Regions from separate parts of the Achromobacter sp. ES-001 genome, predicted to be linked through region 2. Evidence: riboswitches for the same ligand, from Rfam matches in the RefSeq annotation. Region 2 holds a riboswitch; the other holds the start of a gene.

Region 1 (4,412 bases), 1.6 Mb from region 2:
ATTCGCCAGGATCACCACGCCGATTTTCCTGGCCGGCACAAACGCCACGTAGGCGCCAAAGCCATTGGTGGAACCCGTCTTGTTGATCCACACATCGGCACGCGGGGGCTGCGGCGGGGTCAGGGCCTTGGCCGGGTGGCTCTGGCTGTTCAACGTGCCGGCGTTGGCCGCCAACAGCGCTTTGAGCGTCACCGGATACGCCAGTTGTTCCCAGGCCAGGTCCTGCGTCATTCCACCCACGTCGTAGTAGCCCACATGCGTATCGGCCAAGGCCTTGGACAGCACGGCGTCGTTGACGACGGCCTTGGCGATCTTCGCATCCCGGGCGGCCTTGGCGCTGAATTCCGCGGGCGCTGACGCCACGCCCATGTTCGCGTCCACGAAGCGGATCAGGTCGCTGGCGCTGGTCTTGACGCCGTAGGCTTCGTCGGCCAGCACGCCCGGGTTCACACGCACCGGCGCGTTCTGTTTGTTGTAGCCCTGCGCGTAGTCGCCCATCCTGGCGGCGGGCACGTGGATATAGGTGTTGGTCAGGCCCAGTTTGGGCAACAGCGTCTTCTCCATGGCCTGCGCATAGGGCTGGCCCAGGCTCTTGGCCGCCACCACGCCCAGCATGCCGATGCTGGGGTTGGCATACGTGCGGTAGGTGCCCGGTGCATAGCGCGGCGTCCACGCCGACAGGTAGGCCATCAGCTGGGCATCGTCGCCCACCGTGTCCGGCACTTGCAGCGGGAAGCCGCCGCCCGTGTGCGTGCCCAGGTGGATCAGGTTCAGCTTGCCGAATTCCGTGCCTTGCAAGGCAGGCACGAAGCGCGCCGGGCTGTCGGTCAGCGACAGCTTGCCCAGCGCCTGGGCGTAGGTCGCGAGCGTCGCGGTAAAGGTCTTGCTGATCGAGCCCAGTTCAAACAGCGTGTCGCGGCTGACGGGCGCATGCGTTTGCAGCGAGGCCACCCCATAGCTGCGAAATTCATGCCGCCCTTCGCGCGTGACGGCGATGGCCAGGCCCGCCACGTCGTACTCGCGCATTACCGCATGCACGGCGTCGTCGATGTCGGCGCCGGGGGCCACCGGCTCGGCCGCGGCCAACGAAACCAGGGCGCCGCCGGCCATCACGGCCAGGGTTTGCAAAACAGTGCGTCGCGCGGCGCGAAAACTCATTCCTATCGTCCTATTCGGTTCACGCCGGCCCAACGGCGCACGCGACATAGTACTAACCCTGAAGCAAATGCGACATGAACTTAGCTATTCTCTACCCCGTCGATTCAAAACCGCGCAGAAGAGACCGGCCCTGGCGGCCGGCGCCGACGGAGCAACCGCCCCGGAAACTCTCAGGCAACAGGACTGCGCGCGTATAGACAATCTGGAGAGAGGCGCCGTGCGCGCCCACCGAAGGGGAACCCGCCGCCCGCGCGGGTGAAACTCTCAGGTACCAAAGACAGATGGGGTGCCGCGTCCACATTGGTCGCGGCCACCCTGTCTGGAGCCACCATGCCCCGCATCGCCATCATTGGCGCCGGTATCACCGGCGTCACGTCCGCCTATGCCCTGTCGAACCTGGGATACGCGGTCACCGTCTACGACCGCCAACGCTATCCCGCCATGGAAACGTCCTATGCCAACGGCGGCCAGCTATCCGCCAGCAACGCCGAAGTCTGGAACAGCACGGCCACGATCATCAAAGGGCTACGCTGGATGCTGCGCAAAAACGCGCCGCTGTTGCTGAACCCCCGCTTCAGCTGGCACAAGTATTCGTGGCTGGCGCAGTTCATGGCGCAAATTCCCAACTACCGCGACAACACCATCGCCACCACGCGCATGGCCATCGAAGCGCGCCGGCATCTATTCGACATGGCCGAGGCGGAAGGCATCGACTTCGACCTGGAGCGCCGGGGCATCCTGCACATCTACCACGACGCCGACAGCTTCAAGGCCGCGCATCGCGCCAACGCGCTGCTGCAAGCCGGCGGCCTGGACCGCTACGCAGTCACCGCCGACGAAGCGCGCGCCATCGAACCCGCCATGCAAACCGGATGCCACGGCGGTTTCTACACGCCATCGGACGCCACCGGCGACATCCACAAGTTCACGCGCGGTCTGGCCCAGGCATGCGAACGCCGGGGCGTCACGTTCGTGCACGATGCCGACATCGACAACATCCAACGCCACGACCGCCCTTACGTGCTGGACATCCGCCGCGACGGCGGCACCCAGCGCGAACGGCACGAAGCGGACGCCATCGTCGTGTGCGCGGGCGCGGCCAGCAGAAAGTTCGCCCGCCTGCTGGGAGATTCCATCAACATCTATCCGGTCAAGGGCTATTCGATCAGCGTGCACCTGGACGACGCCGACAGCCAGGGCGCCGCGCCCCGCGTCAGCCTGCTGGACGAAGCCGCGAAGATCGTCACCAGCCGCCTGGGCGACCGCTTTCGCGTGGCGGGTACGGCGGAATTCAACGGCTTCAACATGGACATCCGTGCCGAACGCGTGCAGCCGCTGATCGACTGGACGCGTAAACACTTCCCCAACATCAACACCACGCGCGTCGTGCCGTGGTGCGGCCTGCGCCCCATGACCCCCAACATGATGCCGCGCGTGGGGCCGGGCAAACGCCCGGGCGTGTTCTACAACACGGGGCACGGACACCTGGGGTGGACCTTGTCAGCCGCGACGGCGCAGGTGCTGGCGCAAAGCGTCAGGGCGGCGTTGCCGGCGCCACCAACAGCGTATAGGGGTTGATCGCGCCGCCGTCGTAGATGCCGTAATGCAAATGCGGCGGCGTGCCTCGCGCGTTGCCGGTGTTGCCGACGTAGCCCAGCACGTCTCCGGGGGCCACCAGCTGCCCCCGTTCAATGTCGGCGTAGCCATCCAGGTGCGCGTAGTAATGGCGCTGGCGTCCGGGCCCGAGCACCCACACGACCTGGCCGCCCAGCTTGTTCGTGCCAACCTGCATGACCACGCCTTCCGTGGTGGACAGCACAGGCGTGCCGCGCGCGGCAAAGATGTCGATGCCTTCGTGTTGGCGGCCGCCGGACCGGGCCGCGCCCCAAGTGTCGGTCAAGCGTCTGGCGGACACGCCCTGTACCGGCACGGGCAAGGATGACGGGGCTTCTTGCCAGGCCAGCCGGGCCATATGCCACGGTGCGCGTGCGGCGTCGGGCAGGCGGGGCCACGCCCACGCAGCAAGCCAGACAAATAAGCCCAGGATGACGAGGCGCCAGAGGAAGCGCAATACAGGATTAACGGTCATGCAAGGTTCGACGGCGGGCTGGCCGAGGGGTTCCCGAGGGGTTCCCGACGGGGTTCCCGAGTGGCTTCAAAGGGGCTTCAAAGGGGCTTCAAAGGGCTTCAGAGGGGCCTGTTGCGCCGGCTATCAAGATCGCCCGCGGTTGCCCCGCCTATGCAAACACCAGGCATACCGGTGTTGGCGTCTGGGCCGCCACGTCCATGTCGCTTAGCTGCCCTGTTGCCGCATCGATGCGCAGGCGCAGGATGGAGTCGCCCTTTTGGTTCAGCGCGTACAGGCTGCCGCCGTCTGGCGCCAGGGTAAGTGCGCGGGGGAAGCGCAGGCCCTCGGTCCAGGTTTGTACGCGGCGTAATGCGCCATCCTTGGCGATGGCGAAGGCGGCGATGCTGTCGGCTTGCGGGTGGTCGTTGTCGACGCGGCGGGTAGAGGCGTACAAGAAGCGGCCGGACGGGTGGACAAGCAACGCCGCCGCGTTGCCCGCGCCGGTGAATCCGGGCGGTGTGGCGGGGACCAGGTGGCGCTGCGCCAGCACCCGGCCGGCGTGGGCGTCGTAGCCGAAGCACGCGATTGAGGCGTCAAGTTCGTTCAAGACGTATAACAGCGCGCCATCGGGGTGCAGCGCAAGATGGCGTGGCCCGCTGCCCGCAGACAGCGTCGTGCGCTCGGACAGCGACAGCTTGCCATCCTTGAACGTGAACAGATTGATGCGATCGCTGCCCAGATCGGTGGCCAGGACGCGCTGGCCGGTGGAGTCGAACAGCACCATGTGCGGATGCGCGGATTGCTGTTCGGGGCGCGGCCCCGAGCCGGTTTCCTTGACGATGCCCGACACTTCACCCAACGCGCCGTCGGCCTGGACGGGCAACACGTTATACGTGCCGCCCCCGTATTGCGCCGTGACCAGGTAGCGGCCGTCTGGCGATACGGCAAGGAACGCGGGCGCGGTGCTGGATAGCGACAGGGGCTGCCGGTTCAGGAAGTGCAGGCTGCCGTCAGCCGGGTCGATCGCATAGGATTCGGCGGTGCCTCGGGCCAGGCCTTCCCATTGATCGATCTCGTTGATGGCGTAGAGAAAGCGCTGCGTGGGGTGCACGGCCAGGTAGGACGGGTTGTCGCTTTCTATCACCTGGATCAGATGCCAGCCGCCCTGCGGACGCAGGGCATAGGC
Region 2 (4,412 bases):
CGTGGCCTTCTCGCGGCGGATGTGCTGTTCGCGCGTTTGCAGCGCCAGGCGCATTGCCGGGTTGCCTTGTGCGTCTTTCGACACGCCGACCAGGCGGCCGGCCATGTTGCGCTTGAAGGAATCCTTGCAGGCCATGAAGCCGGCGTGCGGGCCGCCAAAACCGAACGGCACGCCAAAGCGTTGCGCCGAACCGATGGCGATGTCCGCGCCCCACTCGCCCGGGGCGGCCAACAGGGCCAGCGCAAGCAGGTCGGTGGCGCAGGCAACCACGGCGCCTTGCGCGTGGGCGGCTTCTGCCAGCTTGCGGTAGTCGGACACCGAGCCGGTGCTGTGCGGGTATTGCAGCAGCACGCCGAAGCATTCCGGCAAGCCCTGCGCTTCGTCGCCCACGGTGATTTCCAGCCCCAGGCCTTCGGCGCGCGTGCGCACGACTTCGATGGTCTGCGGATGCACGTGGCGCGAAATGAAGAACACCGGGCTTTGCGACTTGGCGCCACGGCGGGCCAGCGTCATGGCTTCGGCGGCGGCCGTGCTTTCGTCCAGCAGCGAGGCGTTGGAGATGTCCAGCCCGGTCAGGTCGGCGACCATGGTCTGGTAGTTCAGCAGGGCTTCAAGACGCCCTTGCGAGATCTCCGGCTGATACGGCGTGTAGGCCGTGTACCAGGCGGGGTTCTCAAGAATGTTGCGCAGCACGACGTTGGGGGTCTGCGTGCCGTAGTAACCCTGGCCGATGTAATTGCGAAAGACCTTGTTGCGGCCCGCGATCTGCTTCAGTTCGGCCAGCACGTCGGTTTCGCTGCGCGAGGGCGGCAGCGCCAGCGGGGCCTGGCTGCGGATCTTGGCGGGAACGACTTCGTCGATCAGGGCGTCCAGGCTGGCGCTGCCAATCACTTGGAGCATGGCGGCCTGGTCGGCGTCGGACGGGCCGATGTGGCGGGGGATGAAGTCGGTATGGGTGTCTAGGGCGCGCGACATGGGAACTCTCGGGTGGTGGTGCATCAGGCCGGCGCGCCAAGAGGTCGGCGCGCCCGGCTCGAACCGGCTTCTTAGCCGTTGGCGACGGCTTCGTAGCCGGCGGCGTCCAGCAGCTTGTCGGCATCGGCCGCGTTGACCGGCTTGATCTTGAAGATCCAGGTGGTGAAGGCCGATTCGTTGATCAGGCTGGGGTTGTTTTCCAGCTCGTCGTTGAAGGCAACGATTTCACCGTTGACGGGTGCGTAGATGTCCGAGGCGGCCTTGACCGACTCGACCACGCCGGCGGTTTCGCCCGCGTTCAGCTTGGCGCCAACCTTGACGTCGCCAACGAAAACCAGGTCGCCCAATTGGTCCTGGGCGGTATCGGTGATGCCGACGACAAACACGTCGCCTTCAGCTTTGACCCATTCGTGGGACTGGGTGTACTTGCGATCGGTGGGCAGGCTCATGGGAAATCCTCTAGGGAATACGGGTAGATGAATGGAGTTGCGCGCCTCGTGCGAGCGGCGTGTGCGTCAACTGGCAGCGGCCGTTCGCGCGAAGCTTCGAGTTTACGAGTGTTCGACGGCTTTGCCGTTACGCACGAAGGGCAGCTTGCAGACCAGGGCGGGCACCCATTTGCCGCGGATGTCGACTTCGACGGTGTCGCCCGGACGCACGCCTTGCGGCAGGCGGGCAAAGCCGATCGACACGCCCAACGTGGGCGACATGGTGCCGCTGGTGAGTTCGCCCGTGCCTTGCGCGCAGCGCACGGCCATGTGGGCGCGCATCACGCCGCGCTCTTGCAGCTTCAGGCCGACAAAGGCGGCGGGGGTGGCGAATTGTTCCAGCGCGTCGCGGCCGATGAAGCGGCGCTCGGCATTCTTGAGCGACACGGTCCAGGTCAGGCCGGCCTGGTCGGGCTGGGTCAGCTCGTCCATGTCCTGGCCATACAGGTTCATGCCGGCTTCCAGGCGCAGCGTGTCGCGCGCGCCCAGGCCCGCCGGGCGCACGCCCTGGGCAGCAAGGTCGCGCCACAGTTGCACGACGTCGGACGCAGGCAGGACGATTTCAAAGCCGTCTTCGCCGGTGTAGCCGGTGCGGGCGACGAGCGTGTCGTCGCCCACGCGGGCGGCAACAAAGGGGGTCAGTGCTTCGGAGGCGGCTTGCCAGGCCGGGCGCGAGGCCCAGACCTTGGCGCGGGCGTTCGGGCCCTGCACGGCCACCATGGCCAGATCGCGGCGCGGGGTGATGGCAACGTCGAAATTGCCGGCCTGCTTCACGCGCTGCATCCAGGCCACGTCTTTGTCGGCGGTGCCGGCGTTGACGACCACGCGCCATTCGTCAGCGGCAAAGAAATAGATGATCAGGTCGTCGATGACGCCGCCCTGCGGGTTCAGCATGCACGAATACAGCGCCTTGCCGGGCACGATCAGCTTGGCGACGTCGTTGGCGACCAGGCGTTGCAGGAAGGCGTAGGCATCGGGGCCGGCCACATCCACGTTCAGCATGTGCGACACGTCGAACATGCCGGCGTCCTGGCGCACCGCGTGGTGCTCCTCAAGCTGCGAGCCGTAGGCCAAGGGCATGTCCCAGCCGCCGAAATCGACCATTCGGGCGCCGGAGGCGATGTGTTCGTCGGCCAGCGGGGTGCGTTTGAGGGTTGCGGACATGCGCGGAAACTCCGGGACGGCAATGGCTTGCCAGGGTTACGGAATGCCGGTCGTGACAAGCGGATTGCGCCCGCACGGCATCGGCTGAATCTTCCGCCCCTCTGTCCTTTTGCCTGAGAGTTGCCCCGCGCTGGGCGGGTTTGCACCTTCGGCGCCTGGGCTGCTCGCTGTGTCCCGAATTCGGGGCGGCGCCAGGTCTCTCCAGAGTACTGTTTTGCCGCATCCACACGTTAAAAACCGGGACGGGGCAAGCATGTGCGGTATCGGTTACCTGAGCGATTCTGGGCGAATTGCGCCTTCGGCGGCGACCCTGGTGAAAGGGGCGCTCTCTCCCGCAAACATGCGTGACAGCGGCGCCAAGCATACAACGAAAACCAGGCCTGGAAAAGCGCGATTTCCGGGCGCGGCCCGGCCACAAACCGCTGCCGTGGACCACGCCAAACCGGACACCACCCCCCGGGCTAGCCCAGCGCCGTGTCCAGCAACATCATCAGCACAAAGCCCAGCATCAGCCCGCACGTGGCGTAGACCTCGTGCCCCTTGCGGTGCGATTCGGGAATGATCTCGTGGCTGATGACAAACAGCATGGCGCCCGCCGCAAAGCCCAGCCCCCAGGGCAGCAGCAAGACGGACCAGCCGACGATGGCGGCGCCCAGCACCGCGCCCAACGGTTCGACCAGCCCCGACAACATGCCTAGCGCCACGGCGAAGGCCCGCTTATAGCCGGCGGCCAACAGCGCCACCGCGACAACCATCCCCTCGGGAATGTCCTGGATCGCGATGCCCGTGGCCAGCGCGGTGCCCGCCACCGGATCGCCCCCCGCGTAGCCGACCCCGATGGCCAGGCCTTCGGGCAGGTTGTGCAGCGTGATGGCGATAACGAACAACCAGGCGCGTCGCATGCGGCGCGCCTCGATGCCTTCGCGGCCCTTGATGAAATGTTCGTGCGGCAGCGTGCGGTCCATGATGAGCAGCACCGCCGCGCCCAGCAGAATGGCCGCCCCCACCGTCAGGCCCGCGCCCCAGCGGCCCATGCCCTGGCTTTCGGCCGCCGCGATGCCCGGCGCCACCAGGGAAAACGCGCTGGCCGCCAGCATGACGCCCGCGCCGAACCCGAACATGCTGTCCTGGACCTTTTGCGGGATGGTGCGGGCGAACAGGATAGGCACGGTGCCCAGCGCGGTGGCGCCGGCCGCTACCAGCCCGCCCAGCAGGGCGTCGGCCACGTGCGGCGCGCGCACGTCCAGGTAGGCCCACAGCTGGTGCATCGCCAGGCAGGACACCAGCACGGCCAGGGTCCAGACGCTGATGCTGGTGGCCGCGGGACGCACGCGGTGACGGCTGAATGTGTTCATGGGGCCGATGCCTCCATCACAAAGCGGGCTTAACCCTTTGCGGCCGCATAACGGCGCGCCACCTCGGGCCAATTCACGACATTGTAGAAGGCGCCAATGTATTCAGGGCGAGGGTTTTGGTACTTGAGGTAATAGGCGTGTTCCCAGACGTCCAGGCCCAGGATCGGCGTATTGCCGTGCATCAGAGGGCTGTCCTGATTAGCGCTGCTTTCCACCACCAGCTTGCCGGCCGGCGTGACCGAGAGCCAGGCCCAGCCGCTGCCAAAGCGGGTTAGGGCCGCTTTGGTGAAGGCCTCGCGGAAGGCGGCCAGGCCACCCAGTTCGGATTCGATAGCGGCCGCCAGCGCGCCATCGGGTTCACCGCCACCCTGGGGCGACATCACCGACCAGAACAAGCTGTGGTTGGCGTGGCCGCCGCCATGGTTGCGCA

The links. A riboswitch is a leader RNA that binds a small molecule or an ion and turns the genes downstream of it on or off. The one in region 2 is predicted to bind glycine.
Region 1: it holds a riboswitch for glycine, as region 2 does, so the genes downstream of both, KYT87_RS18140 (D-amino acid dehydrogenase) here and gcvT (glycine cleavage system aminomethyltransferase GcvT) in region 2, are expected to answer to the same signal.

The regions. Positions count from the first base shown of each region.
Region 1 covers NZ_CP079940.1:4,046,365-4,050,776, forward strand. Annotated here, with positions in the region: partial or broken gene ampC (class C beta-lactamase) at 1-1,110, opposite strand, end outside; glycine riboswitch at 1,264-1,354, shown strand; gene KYT87_RS18140 (D-amino acid dehydrogenase) at 1,489-2,736, shown strand; gene KYT87_RS18145 (M23 family metallopeptidase) at 2,693-3,247, opposite strand; gene KYT87_RS18150 (beta-propeller fold lactonase family protein) at 3,396-4,412, opposite strand, start outside.
Region 2 covers NZ_CP079940.1:5,597,455-5,601,866, forward strand. Annotated here, with positions in the region: gene gcvP (aminomethyl-transferring glycine dehydrogenase) at 1-975, opposite strand, end outside; gene gcvH (glycine cleavage system protein GcvH) at 1,047-1,424, opposite strand; gene gcvT (glycine cleavage system aminomethyltransferase GcvT) at 1,527-2,627, opposite strand; glycine riboswitch at 2,719-2,842, opposite strand; glycine riboswitch at 2,876-2,972, opposite strand; gene KYT87_RS25395 (ZIP family metal transporter) at 3,089-3,982, opposite strand; gene KYT87_RS25400 (superoxide dismutase) at 4,012-4,412, opposite strand, start outside.